2 linked regions of the Methylorubrum populi genome follow. The protein of the gene in region 1 interacts with the protein of each later gene in a pairwise test. Links are inferred from orthologs where the notes say so. Each region holds a gene or a part of one and is shown in the gene's direction. Other genes may lie near its edges.

Evidence for each region. Proteins that work in one complex are often made in the same cells at the same time.
Region 2: the proteins of MPPM_RS08820 (region 1) and gltA interact in binary tests that used the Escherichia coli proteins (3 or more experiments, as listed by UniProt). The link is inferred for Methylorubrum populi from one-to-one orthologs.

Annotation. Positions count from the first base shown.
Region 1 is NZ_AP014809.1:1,918,677-1,926,326, forward strand. Bases 2,497-5,371 are described here. They hold MPPM_RS08820 (lipid kinase), read left to right. Parts: upstream 2,497-3,406; coding sequence 3,407-4,336; downstream 4,337-5,371. Other genes in these bases: MPPM_RS08815 (hypothetical protein), read right to left, coding at 2,497-2,817; MPPM_RS08825 (TerC family protein), read left to right, coding at 4,364-5,110; MPPM_RS08830 (hypothetical protein), read left to right, coding at 5,352-5,371. Also shown: MPPM_RS08805 (acid phosphatase), read left to right, coding at 1-454; MPPM_RS08810 (thermonuclease family protein), read right to left, coding at 576-1,895; more of MPPM_RS08815, read right to left, coding at 2,011-2,496; more of MPPM_RS08830, read left to right, coding at 5,372-6,320; siderophore-iron reductase FhuF, read right to left, coding at 6,407-6,982; MPPM_RS08840 (TonB-dependent siderophore receptor), read right to left, coding at 7,182-7,650. UniProt on the Escherichia coli protein: In vitro phosphorylates phosphatidylglycerol but not diacylglycerol; the in vivo substrate is unknown.
Region 2 is NZ_AP014809.1:5,465,419-5,471,730, reverse strand. What follows is about bases 792-3,591. They hold gltA (citrate synthase), read left to right. Parts: upstream 792-1,446; coding sequence 1,447-2,736; downstream 2,737-3,591. Other genes in these bases: lpxB (lipid-A-disaccharide synthase), read right to left, coding at 3,261-3,591; MPPM_RS25445 (YaiI/YqxD family protein), read right to left, coding at 2,782-3,264; gltX (glutamate--tRNA ligase), read left to right, coding at 792-968. Outside these bases: more of gltX, read left to right, coding at 1-791; more of lpxB, read right to left, coding at 3,592-4,421; MPPM_RS25435 (LpxI family protein), read right to left, coding at 4,418-5,266; lpxA (acyl-ACP--UDP-N-acetylglucosamine O-acyltransferase), read right to left, coding at 5,278-6,084; 3-hydroxyacyl-ACP dehydratase FabZ, read right to left, coding at 6,090-6,312.

The DNA of each region.
Region 1 (7,650 bases):
GGCCCGCATCGACGTCGCCCGCGCCACTCGCGTGGCCAAGCGGCGCTATCGCCGGCTGCGCCCCTTCGTCGGCAACGAGGCGCCGATCTGTGTCGCCCGCACGCGCGAGCTCGCCGACAGCTTCAGCTACCCGTCCGGTCATGCCGGGCAGGGCTGGGCCTATGGAATGATCATGGCGAGCCTGATGCCGGAGAAGGCGACGCAGTTCCTGGTGCGTAGCCGGCTCTACGGCGAGAGCCGGGTCGTGTGCGGCGTTCACTGGCTCAGCGACGTGGAGGCCGCCCGCACCGGCGCCTCGGCGCTGATGTCGGTGCTGCTGGCCGATCCCGACTTCCGCGCCGATCTGGAGCGGGCCCGGACCGACCTGAAGCGTGCCCTGAACGGGGAGGGGGCCAAGCCCGACCCCGCCATTTGCGCCCGCGAGGATGCCGCTGCCCGCCAGCCGCTGCTCTGATACGGTGTCCGCCTCGATCGGACGGAACTACCGATCGGCCCGCCCGCGCGCCGCCTGAGCGAAGTCCGAAGCCGTCCTCCCCGAACGGATCAGCCGAATTCGGCGGGGAGAGACCGGCGCCTCACCGCTTCCAGACGCCGAGCCGTTCGGTGCGGGCGTGATCCTCGGCCGCGGCGAGATCCGGCGTCGCCTCGGACGAGGCGCGGCCGCCGCCGTTGAACAGCACCACTTCGGAGAGGTCGCGACCCTCGACGGTGCAGATATAGGCGCTGCTGCCGGGGGCCGGCTGGCAGGTCACCGAGCGCTTGCGCAGGTACTTGCTCAACTCGTCGGCTTGACCGCCGCGGACCCACTCGACGCCGAACAGGCGCACGACCTTCCCGCCCACCCGCAGCGTCGCCGTATCGATCACCTCCGGCACGCCGACGAGGGCGTTGGCCCCCTTGCGCGGCGGCTCCGGTTCCGGCGGACGCTCGGTTTCCGCGGGCGGCATCTCCGCGGATGCGTCGGGGGCCGGTTCCTCGCCCGAAGCGCGATCCGAGGCGGGCGGCGAAGCGGAGGTCGACGCGGGCGGCGATCCTGCCGGCGCCGTTTGCGGCGCCTGAGGCTCGGCGGTCTGCCGAGCGGGACGCCCCGAATCCCCCGTATCGTGCCCGCTCAGAGAGAGCGCAGCGACGAGACCCGCGCCGGCCAGGGCGCCGAGCGTGATCAGCGCGACCGGGCGACGGCTGCCGGCGGCGAGCGCGTCCTCCGTCAGGTCGCGCAGCCGCGTGGCGGTTTGACGGGGCTGGATCCCGCTCGCCACACGCCGCCAGCTCTCCTCGACGCGGGTGCGCGCCTCGGCCAGGCGCTCCGCCGCGTTCGGGCTGGGCTCCGTCGGATCGACGGCGGCTTCGACCGGCGCGGGCCTGGGCCGCGCCTTCAGACGCTCGGCGAGCCGGCTGCGCCAGCCCTCGACGGTCTCGCTCGCGGCGCTGGCGAGCGCCCGGCTGCGCTCGGCCGAGCTGCTGGCCAGGGAGCGGGCCAGCGCCGATTGCGTCTCCACGAAGCGGGCACCCGCGGCCCGCACGTCGGCGATCGTGTCGCGGGCCGGCTCCGGCTCCGGCTCGGGGGCAGGGGGGAAGAACAGCGGGGCGTACTGCTCGCGAAGCTCCTCGACGAGGTCGTGCAGGGTCAGCGGCACGCCGGTTCCGGCCTCGCCCCGCAGGCGCACCGCACCTGTCCGGTCGACGATCCGGTAGCCGGGCACGCCGTCGGCGGGCTCGACGAAGCCTTCGGCGATCAGCGACAGCGTCCGTCGGGCCACCGGCCGCGCCCCGCGCCGGTCGAGTTCGGCCAGGATCAGCGCGCGGATGCGGCGGTCATCCTCGGAGACCGGCGCTTCGGGTGGCGTCGCCGTCTCGTCCTTGCTCCGGCCCGCGGCCTTTGCCGATCCCTTCACGCGCGCAATGCCCTGTTCTCGATCGTTCCGGAGCGCCGCCCGGCGGCGCCCGTTCGCTGCTTCTTACAGCATGGACCGGCCGGAGTATCCGGTCGATGCGGCGGCGTATCCGGCGTCAGGCCCCCGCCCGGCTGAGGACCCGGCTCGACTCCGAGACGATGACCGGCGCGCCGCCGGCGAAGCTCACCGTCAGCGTGAGTTCGGCGACGCCCTGCGAGCGCGCGCCGCGGGAGGGGCTCAGCGCCGTGAAGTCGTGGACGATGCGCACTTGGCAGGTCGCGCTCGGCCCATCGCAGGCGACCCGTGGCTCCCCTTGCGGCTCGTAGCGCCGCTCCGGCCAGCGCCGGGCGAAGCGCCGCTTCTCGGCGAGCAGGGCGCCGGTCGACATCACGCGGCCGTGGAAGCGGACCGTGCCACCGTAGAAGCGCGGGGCCGAGGCCAGCATCGCGCCGTTGGGCGCGGACACGCTATCGAGATAGTCCAGGCTCAGGCGCCGCGCGGTCACGGCCCAGTCGCCGAAACGCGGATCCGGCTCGCTCCGCGCCATCCGGGCGGGCGGCGGGGCAGGGCGCTCGACGGGGCGCTCGCTCCGGGCGATGTGGGCGGCGCCCTGCTCGCGCGCCCGTTCGCGAATGGCGGCCCGGCGGGCGCGCCGCATCTCGGCGGCACGGGTGCGGTCCTGACGGCGCGTTTCTCGCCGGGCGGAGGGCGCGGCGGCCGACCGGTGCGCGTGGGTGCGTCCATCCGGCTCGGCCTCGAAGCGGGGGCCCGGTTTGACCGCGGGCTTCGCCCGTTCGCCCCCGGCTGCCGAGGGTTCGGATTTTGCCGGTGGATCGACCCAGTTCGAGCCCGACTGAGCCAGGGCGGTTCCGGTGGCGCAGGCCGAGGAGAGGAGAAGGGTCAGGAGCAGGACGGGGCGCATGACGGGACCGATCGGGCGAGCAGGCCTGAAGGTGCCTCACGAAGCGCCCGGCGACCGTCGGCTCTCACCTCGGACGGATGACGGCGGCGGGCATTCCGCGGGAGGCGGTCGGTGGGACGGAACGCGTGACCGCACCGCGACGGTTCCACATGTTCCGCCACCGATCGCGTACCTATACCGAGTCCGGCCCCGTTTGCGACAGGCGCTGCGCCGGAGCGCCCGTTACCCCCGCTGTCCCGCCCCGCAGCGATCCCGGGGCGGGTAAGATTCCCGCACAACCCTTCGCCGCCCGATTTCGCCGCCGGCGTCCTCATGATCCTCCTCTTGCCAACCCGCGGAGAGTCCCCACCTTGAGCGTGGCAGTCCCGACTCCCCCTGCCCTCAGGGCGGAATGGACCAACGCTCCCGGCGGGAACGTCGGGCGGGATTGCGGAGGACGGGTCCGGGCCCCTCTGACGGTCGAGGCGTCGACCGTGATGTCGGATCCCTGTTGACGCTGGCGCGAACGCGGCGCGGAAGCGTGCGAGGATAGGCTTTTGCCGGCCATGGTGGTCTCCCTGTTCCGTCCGGTCACGAGCGGAGCGGCCGCTTGAGCGCGACCGCGAGTCCGAAGAAGCGCCGTGCGCTCCTTCTCGTGAACGGCAAGGCCCGGAGCGGATCCGGACCGATGGACGCGATCCGGACGATCCTGCGCGACGGGGGGCTCGACCTCGTCGAGCCGGAGGGCCGCACCGATTGCAAGGACGAGATCGAGCGTCATGCCGGCGCGGTCGATTTCGTGATCCTCGGCGGCGGCGACGGCACCATGAACGCGGCGGCGTCGGCCCTGGTCGAGACGAAGCTGCCCTTCGGCATCCTGCCGCTCGGCACCGCCAACGACCTCGCCCGCTCGCTCGGCCTGCCGCTCGATCCGGAGGCCGCCGCGCGGCTGATCCCGGCCGCGCCGGAAAAGGCGATCGATCTCGGCTGGGTCAACGGCCACTACTACTTCAACGTGGCGAGCGTCGGCTTCTCGGCGGATCTCGCCAGCGAACTGACGGCGAATGCCAAGAAGACCTGGGGCACGGTGGGCTACGCCATCGCCGCCATCCGCCTGCTGCGCCGCGCCCGCCCTTTCACCGTGACGATCGAGCATGACGGCCGCACCGAGAAGGTGACGACGATCCAGGCCTCGGTCGGCAACGGGCGCCATTACGGCGGCGGAATGACGGTGCAGGAGGACGCCACCGTCGATGACGGACGGCTCGATTTCTACAGCCTCGAGGTCGCCCACTGGTGGCGGCTGATCGCGCTGCTGCCGGCCCTGCGCCGGGGCACCCACGGCAAGGCCGCGGATGTGCGCGCCTTCGAGACCACGGAACTGGTGCTGACGACCCGAAAGCCGAGGGCGGTCAACACCGACGGTGAACTCACCACCTGGACCCCGGCCCATTTCAAGGTCGTGCCGAAGGCGGTGCGCGTGCTCGCGCCGCCGAACGCCGCACCGGGCACCACGAGCCGCTTTCCTCTTCCCTTCTGAACTAACGGACGACGGGTGGACTTCCCCTTGGACAGCCTGCTGCAACTCGCCGCCGATCCGACCGCCTGGGCGGCGCTCGCAACCCTCGTGGTGATGGAGGTCGTGCTCGGCATCGACAACCTGATCTTCATCTCGATCATCACCAACAAGCTGCCGGCCGACCAGCAGAACCGGGCCCGGCGCATCGGCATCGGCCTCGCCCTGATCCTGCGGCTCGCCCTGCTCGGCACCGTGGCCTGGATCGTCCACCTGACCGAGCCGGTCTTCTCGGTGTTCGGCAAGGGTTTCTCCTGGCGTGACCTCATCCTGATCGCCGGTGGCCTGTTCCTGCTGTGGAAGGCGACCAAGGAGATCCACCACAGCGTCGATCCGAACCCGGAGGAGAAGGCGGGAAATCAGGCCGCGATCACCTTCGGCTCCGCCATCGTCCAGATCCTGATCCTCGATCTCGTCTTCTCGATCGACTCGATCATCACCGCGGTCGGCATGACCGAGCACGTGGCGATCATGGTCATCGCGGTTCTGGCCGCGGTCTCGGTGATGCTGCTCGCCGCCGACCCGCTCTCGCGCTTCATCGCCGCCAACCCCACGGTGGTGATGCTGGCGCTCGGCTTCCTGATCATGATCGGCATGACGCTGCTCGCCGAAGGCTTCGGGGCGCACGTGCCGAAGGGCTACATCTACACCGCCATGGCCTTCTCGGCGGGCGTGGAGGCCCTCAACATGCTGGCCCGCCGCCGCAAGCGGGGCAAGTCGCAGGCGGGCAGGCCCTGAAGCGCGGCAGTTTTCCCGTGAAAACCGCCGCGGTGCGGGCCGACCTGACATTTGGATGGCGGGTCGGCCCGAGATGGTCGAGTGGATCGGGGTCGGGCCGGATGCGATCGATTTGAGCGGGACCGTCAACCGACGGTAAGGCATCGCCGCCGAAGCCGGGCTGTTCCACCCGCGCGCTAAGGGTCCGTTCACGCGAAATCGGTCGCTTGGGACGATTGACCTGATCCCAGGCGACCGCCCCATGCGCTTCCTTCTCGCACCGGCCCTGCTCATCGCCGCGTGCGGCGCCTCCCTGGCCGCCGCACCCTCGCCGTTCCGCACGTCCCTCGCGGCGGTCGGCGGCTGCGGCGCGCACCGCACCCTCGTGGAGGAGAGGCTCGGCCGACTCGGTGCCGCCGCCGCGACGGCCGTGCCGCAGGGCGAGGCCGACCTGTTCGGCAAGCCGGCCGAACAATGGACCGAGGACGAGATCCGCGATGCCCTCGCCGTCTTCGCCGATTGCGAGATCCGGTCCGGATCGCCCGGCACCGGACGGAGCGAGCGCCTCGCCCGCGAACTGAGCGGTCTGGACACGGCCCTGCGCCGGGCCATCGTCGTCGGACACGCCCGCGGTCCTCGCGAGGCGGGCGAGGAGCGGATGCCGCACGGCGCCGGCCGCGGTGGCGCCCCGGCCGGGGCCGCCCGGCTGCGGCAGGGCCCGGCCTTCACCCCTGCCCTCCGGAGCGGCGGCGCACCGGCGGATCCGCAACCCGTCGCGACACCTGACGCCGCCCTGCCCGCGGGAGCAGCGCGCGCGGTTGCCGTGATGCCGGCTGCGATGCCGGCCGCCATCCCCGACGTGCCGGATGATGCGCCCCCCGCCCGAACCTGGCCCGCGCGGCCGGCCGTAGCCGATCCGGGGCCGGCGGTGCCGACCCGCCCGGCGCCGGTCGCCGCGCACCGGCCACCGGCGGAGCGGATCCACTGCCCGATCAGCCTCGGTACCTTCGATCTGCTCCAGGCCGAGATGCGGCTGTCCGAGGTCGAGGGCCTGCTCGGCTGCCGCGGCACCATCGATGCGACCGCGACGATCTCGGGCCTCGGCACCTTCGAGACCTATCTCTGGTCGGATCGCGGCAGCGGTGCCACGCTCACGCTGGTCTTCCAGAACAAGCGCCTGCGCTCCAAGGCGCAGCGCGGCCTCGGCGCGGAAGCCGGGCGCGGCGGCTGAGCCCGAGGCCGCTCGGAGCCTGTGAGGCCGAACCCGGTCGATCGCCTCGGCTTCACCCCGCAGGCACGGAAAGGCGCCCCGAGCGTTCAGGCGGAGGCGGGATCAGGGGCGATCGTTCCGCTTTTCGCCTCGGCCGGAAGGGCCGCGCCCTGCCTGAGCAGGGGGCAGACCCCCTCGCATTTCGAAAAGCCAGGCAGGCCGTGACGCAGGCAGCAGATCCGGCGGCGGGGTGCCTCGAGACCTGCCAGCGCGTCGGCGCGCATCAGCGTCAGCGCGGCGCAGGCGTCGCGCGGCCAGCGCAGGGCCTGCAGCGCCTCGACCGCCTCGACCGCCTCGCCGGCCCGCTCCGGATCTTCCTGCGCAATCGTCTTGAGCGTCCAGAACAGGTGGCCGCCGGCATTCTCCCACAACAGCCGGGGGGACAGTCCCGCCTCGGCCCGCAGCGCCTGGATCACCGGTGCGACGTCCTCGGCGAGCAGCCGGTCGACCTGGGCCGGGAGAGGGGAGGGGAGCGCCTGGGTGACATGGAGGGTTTCCGGCAACCCCGAATCCGGCGCGAAGCGGATCGCCCCGATGGTCACGGCCGAGCCGAGCCGCGCCCCCGCCGCGAGCGTCGGAGCGATCAGCGCAGCGAAGAGATAGCTGCTCCAGAGCGAGGCCACCGCCTTGCGCTCGGCCCCGGGATGGACATCGGCGAAGAGGGCGATCCCATCGCCGATCGCACCGCCGCGCGCGAGCGCGGACAGCGCGCAGGCCCGCGGATCGGGGTCGCGGCGGAGCCGGCCCGCAAAAGATGCGAAGGCGCCGGTCAGGGCGCCGTCGAGGGATGTCTGGAGGATGAGGGTCAGGGCGGAATCCGCCTCACCAGCGATAGATCAGGCTCGCGAAGAACTGCCGGGGCTGGCCGCGATAGCAGGCGCCGGCCTGGCAGTTGAAATAGCGGCGGTCGAACGCGTTGTTCACGTTGACCTGAAGTCGCATGCCCTTCAGCCGCGGATCGGCCTTGGCAAAGTCGTAGGCCGCCACCGCGTCGAACAGGGTGACGGTGGAGTTGCGGAAGCTGTCCGGCACCTCGTTGGCCGGACTGGTGCCGGCGTAGCGCAGGCCGCCGCCGAGGCTCAGGCCGAACAGCTCGGTATCGGGCTGGAAGGCGTAGTTGGCGAAGGCCGTGACGGTGTTGGCGGGAATCCCCGAGAGCGGGATGCCGACGGTCTCCGGCGCGCCGGGATTGCGGGTCGTGCGGATATCGACGTGGCTGTAGGAGGCCAGCACGTTGATGCCGGGGCCGAGATTGGCGGTCAGCTCCAGCTCGGCGCCCTTCGAGCGCACC
Region 2 (6,312 bases), 3.5 Mb from region 1 along the record:
CCGTGGTGGAGGACGCCGTGCAGGGCCGCGTCACCTGGGCGAACCGCGATCTCGACGATCTCGTGCTGCTGCGCTCCGACGGCACTCCGACCTACATGCTCGCCGTCGTGGTGGACGATCACGACATGGGCGTCACCCAGGTGATCCGCGGCGACGACCATCTCACCAATGCCGCGCGCCAGAGCCAGATCTACCGGGCGCTCGGCTGGGACGTGCCGGCGATGGCGCATATCCCGCTGATCCACGGAGCGGACGGGGCCAAGCTGTCCAAGCGACACGGCGCGCTCGGGGTCGAGGAGTACCGCGATCGCGGCTACCTCCCGGCGGCCCTGCGCAACTACCTCGTCCGACTCGGCTGGAGCCACGGCGACCAGGAAGTCTTTTCCACCGAGGAGATGATCGCCGCCTTCGACCTGAAGGCGATCGGTCGCTCGGCCGCGCGCTTCGACTTCACGAAGCTGGAGAGCCTGAACGGGCTCTATATCCGCGGCAGCGACGACGCCGTTCTGGTCGATGCGGTCGACGCGATTCTGCCGGCCCGCGGTCCCGAACGCGGCCTGCCGACCGCCCTCACGCCGGATCTGCGTGAGAAGCTCCTGTCCGCGATGCCGGGGCTGAAAGAGCGCGCCAAGACGCTCGTCGAACTCCTCGACAGCGCCTACTACCTCTATGCCCCCCGTCCGCTCATCCTCGACGCCAAGGCGGAAGGCCTGCTCGCCGGCGAGGCGCCGGAGCGGCTGCGCGCCCTTCTTCCCGCCTTGGAGGCCCTGCCCGAGTGGAGCGCCGCGTCGACGGAGGCCGCCGTGCGCGGCTTTGCCGAGAGCCAGGGCGTCAAGCTCGGCCAAGTCGCTCAGCCGCTGCGGGCCGCGCTCACGGGCCGCGCCACCTCGCCGCCGGTCTTCGACGTGATGGCCGTGCTGGGCCGTGACGAAGCGCTCGCCCGCCTGCGGGATCGCCTTCCGGCCTAACGCCCGACCACGCGACGGATCAACGCATCTGACCGCAGGACGCGTTGATCCACCCTGCGCCGCCGACCGCCGTGACGCCGATGCCGCCATGCGCACGACGAGCGGAGTGACAACTCGACATAAATGACAGCACCGATCTTCCGCAGCTGACCGTCACGCGGCCCGAAGGCGGAAAGTCTTGTCCTTTCCCGCGTTTTGGCATCATCTTCGAGCCAGCGGTACGCTCGGACCGCGCGAAATCCGGGGGATGAGGCAGATCAGAATCGACGCCATCGTGCTCCGACAGTGACAGAGGCGGCCCGTTCTTCGCATATGCGAAGAAGCGGAAGGCACCCTGCCGTTGCTGGGCGTCGACCGATCCGTTAACCCGGTGCTTCAGTGAGCGGGCGCAGTGCTCTGCTGCGGCGCCACAACGGAGCGGGAGGCGACGCCTTCCGCTCCCGTGCTGTTCCCGTCGCGAGAAAGGGTCCGCGATCCCATGAGCGCTTCCGCCAGCACCATCATCGTGGGCGACAAGAACGTCGAACTGCCCATCAAGACCGGAACGATCGGCCCGGATGTGGTCGATATCGGCAAGCTCTACGCCCAGACCGGGAAGTTCACCTTCGATCCCGGCTTCACCTCGACCGCCTCCTGCGAGTCGAAGATCACCTATATCGACGGCGACGAGGGCGTGCTGCTCTATCGCGGCTACCCGATCGAGCAACTCGCCGAGCAGGGCGACTTCCTCGAGACCGCCTACCTGATGCTGTTCGGCGAATTGCCGTCCTCCGCCCAGAAGGCCGACTTCGATTACCGGGTCACGCGCCACACCATGGTGCATGACCAGATGAACCGCTTCTTCCAGGGCTTCCGCCGCGACGCCCACCCGATGGCGGTGATGGTCGCCTGTGTCGGCGCACTCTCGGCCTTCTACCACGACTCGACCGACATCTCGGACGAGTCGCAGCGGATGATCGCCTCGCTGCGCATGATCGCGAAGATGCCGACGCTCGCGGCGATGGCCTACAAGTACACGATCGGCCAGCCTTTCGTATATCCGAAGAACGATCTCGACTACACGTCGAATTTTCTGCGGATGTGCTTTGCCGTTCCGTGCGAAGAGTACGCGATCAATCCGATCTATGCGCGGGCGCTCGACAAAATCTTCATCCTGCACGCGGACCACGAGCAGAACGCCTCGACCTCGACGGTCCGGCTCGCCGGCTCCTCGGGCGCCAATCCCTTCGCCTGCATCGCCGCCGGCATCGCCTGCCTGTGGGGTCCCGCCCATGGCGGCGCCAACGAGGCGGCGCTGAAGATGCTGATGGAAATCGGCCACCCCGAGAACGTGCAGAAATACGTCGCCAAGGCGAAGGACAAGAACGACCCCTTCCGCCTGATGGGCTTCGGCCATCGGGTCTACAAGAACTACGACCCGCGCGCGCGCATCATGCAGAAGACCACCCACGAGGTCTTGAACGAGCTCGGGCTGAAGGACGACCTGCTGGAGGTCGCGGTGCAGCTCGAGAAGATCGCCCTCGAGGACGAGTACTTCATCGAGAAGAAGCTCTACCCGAACATCGACTTCTACTCGGGCATCACCCTCAAGGCGCTCGGCTTCCCGACCTCGATGTTCACGGTGCTGTTCGCGCTCGCCCGCACCGTCGGCTGGATCGCGCAATGGGCCGAGATGATCGAGGACCCGTCCCAGAAGATCGGCCGCCCGCGCCAGCTTTATATCGGCCCGGACCGCCGCGACTACATCCCGATCGGCCAGCGTGGCTGATTAAGCCCTCGCCCCCGAGCCTCGCGGCCCGGGGGCATCACGGCCTCAGAGCCCGAGATCGCGCTTCAGTCGGACCACCGCCCGGTCGAGAGCGCCGAGAAAAGCGGAGCGGTCCTTCGGCGAGAACGGCTTCGGGCCGCCGGTGATGGCCCCGGCCTCCCGCAGGTCCTGCATCAGGTTGCGGGTGGCGAGCGCGAGACCGACCGAGGATTCCGTGAAGGCCTTGCCGTTCGGCGCGATCGCCGCCGCGCCGGCCTTCACGCAGCGGCTGGCCAGGGGCACGTCGGCCGTGACGACGATGGCGCCGCGATCCGCCCGCTCCGCGATCCAGTCGTCGGCCGCGTCGAATTTGTCACCGACGATCACCCGCTCGATCCAGGGCTCGCGCGGCAGGTTCAGAAAGCTGTTCGAGACGACGAAGACGTGGAGGCCGTAGCGCCCGGCGACACGGTACACCTCGTCCTTCACCGGACAGGCATCGGCATCGACGAAGATCCGGATCACCAGCATCGCCGCCTCCTCGCTCATGCCGCCCGCCGCGCCTCCAGCACGATCCGGGCCGCCGCGCGGCTCGGCTCCTCGTCGCCGGCCAGCCGCATCCGGCCGTCGATGCGGGCAAGCGCCTCGAGCTGGGTCCGCCGCGCCGGGCCGCCCGCGAGAAGGGGCGCCAGCGTCCCGGCCAGCCGCTCCGGCGTGCAGTCGGCCTGCACGAATTCCGGCATGGCGTTCTCGGACAGGATCAGGTTCGGCAGAACGATCGTCGGCACCTGGATCAAGCGCCGGGCGATCACCTCCTCGACCCGCGAGACCTTGTAGGCCACCACCATCGGCACGCCGGCAAGCGCGAGCTCGAGCGTCACGGTGCCGGAAGCCGCAAGCGCGGCGCGCGCCCGGCGGAAGGTGGCGTATTTGTCGGCCTCGCCGTGGACGACCCGCGGATGCCGCTCCCAGGCGGCGGCGAGCCGCTCGATCAGGGCGCGGTGGCGGCTCACCGCCGGCAGCTCCACTTCGAACGGGCCGATGCGCCGGGTGAGCTCCGCGACGGTGCGCCCGAAGACCGGCATCAGCCGCTCGATCTCCGAGCGGCGCGAGCCCGGCAGGACAGCGAGGACGGGCGGGCGCCCCTCGCGAATCGCCGCCTCCTCGGGGGAGGGGCGCAGTTCGGCCAATCGCTCGATCAGCGGGTGGCCGACATAGGAGCAGGGCGGCCCGCCGAGCCGCCGATGCGCCTCCGGCTCGAAAGGCAGTAGGGCGAGCACGTGGTCGATGAAGGGCACCATGCCCTTCGCCCGCCAGGGCCGCCACGCCCAGACACTCGGCGAGACGTAATCGACGATCGGCAGCTCCGGCAGGCGCTTGCGCACGCGGGTCGCCACGGCATGGGTGAAGCCGGGGCTGTCGATGATCACGAGCACGTCGGGCCGTGCCGCCACGACATCGTCCACCGTCTCGCGGATGCGCCGCAGCAGGGTTCGGGCGCGGGCAAGAACGGGCAGGTAGCCCATCACCGCGACGTCATCGATGGGGAAGAGCGAGCGGAAGCCTTCCGCCTCCATCGCCTCGCCGCCGACGCCGCCGAGCGTCGGAGGCTCGGACGAAAGCGCCCGCAAGGCCCGGATCAGCTTGGCGCCAAGTTGATCGCCGGAATCCTCGCCCGCGACGAGCCAGATCCGCCGGTGCGTCACGGGGCGACCTCCACGCCGATCAGGAACAGACCGAGCGCATCCGCGGCCGCGACGGTGCGCTCGGCGTCGATCACCAGGGTATGGCCCGCCCCAATGGCAATCCCGGCGCAGCCGGCCTCCGCCGCGCGGCGGACGGTGCGCGGCCCGATGGCCGGCAGATCGATGCGCAGATCCTGTCCGACCTTCGGCAGCTTGACGAGCACGGTGCCCTTGGCGGGCGCACCGCGCCCGAACGGCTTGCGATTGAGCGAGCGGGCACGGGCGAGCATGCGATCCGTGCCCTCGGGCCCTTCCACGGCGATGACCCGCTCGGCCGCCACCACGGCGGCCTGCCCCACATCGAACGGACTCAAGGCGGCGAGCATCGCACGTCCGGTGGCGATCGAGAGGGCTGCGTCGGAATCGGGCTCGCACCTGCCGAGGCGGCCGAGACGACCGAGGAGGTCGGGCGCGACCTCGTGGACGCCGAGCACCCGGTGCCCGTTCTCCTCCAGCAGCGAGAGCACGGCCCGCAGCAGCCTGTCGTCGCCGCCGGCGAGGCTCTTCAGGAGGTCCCGGTTGCGCACCGCATGCGCGGCATTGAGGAGGGCGGCCGGGCTCGGGCGGGTGACGCCGCCGGCCGGTACCACGGCGGCAGGCGCCCATTCCTTCAGGATGCGCAGGGTGCCGGGGATGTCGAGGAGATCGACCACCGCGTCCGCACGCCGCCGCATCGCCCGCTCGGTGAAGCCGCGCACGGCGAGGATCCTGAACGGCCGGCGCGCCCGATCGAGGGAGGCCGCGACCAGTTCCGGCAGATGGCCCGCGCCGGCCACCAGGGCGAGGGGCCGGGCGGGATCGATCACGGCGCGTCGCCTCAGGATGCCGCGGCGACGGCGCGCGGCGTGCAGATCGAGCGCTTTCCGCCCGCGCGGATGAAGGTGACGATCTCGTGGATCGCCGGATGGGTGTCGAACTCGGCCGCCACGTCCTCGACCCGCTCCATCAGCGTGCCTTCCTGGGCGAAGAGCAGCCGGTAGGCCCGACGGAGCGCATGGATGTCCTCGCGCGAGAAGCCGCGGCGCTGCAGGCCGATGATGTTGAGCCCCGAGAGATAGGCCCGGTTGCCGAGCACCATGCCGTAGGGGATGCAGTCGTTCTCCAGCCCCGAGAGGCCGCCGACGAAGGCGTGGTCGCCGACGCGGGCGAACTGGATCACCGCCGCACCGCCGCCGAGGATGGCATAGTTGCCGACCGTGCAATGGCCGGCGAGCATGACGTTGTTGGAGAAGATGACGTGATTGCCGACCCGGCAATCGTGGCCGACATGGCTGTTGGCGAGGAAGGCGCAGCCATTGCCGACCACCGTCTCCAGGCCGCCGCCGGCCGTTCCGGGATTCATCGTCACGCCTTCGCGGATCAGGCAATCCGAGCCGATGGCGAGCGTCGAGGGCTCACCGCGGAACTTCAGATCCTGCGGCGGGTGGCCGATCGAGGCGAAGGGATAGATCTTCGTGCGCGCGCCGACCGTGGTGCGGCCGGCGACCACGACGTGGCTGATCAGCTCGCAACCGTCGCCCAGCACGACGTCGGGCCCGACATGGCAGAACGGGCCGATCCGCACGCCGTCCCCGAGCCGGGCACCGTCCTCGACGACGCTGCTCGGGTGAATGTCTTCCCGCACCGCGCTCACTCCGTCACCAGCATGGCGCCGATCTCGGCCTGCGCCACCAGCGCGCCGTCGACGCGGGCCTCGCCGCGGAACCACCACATGGTCTTGCGCTGGTTCATCTTCGTCATGTGGAAGCGGACCTGGTCGCCGGGCACGACGGGCTTGCGGAACTTGCACTTGTCGATCGTCATGAAGAAGACCTGCTTGGTCTTCAGCTCGTCGCTCATGATGTGGCGGCAG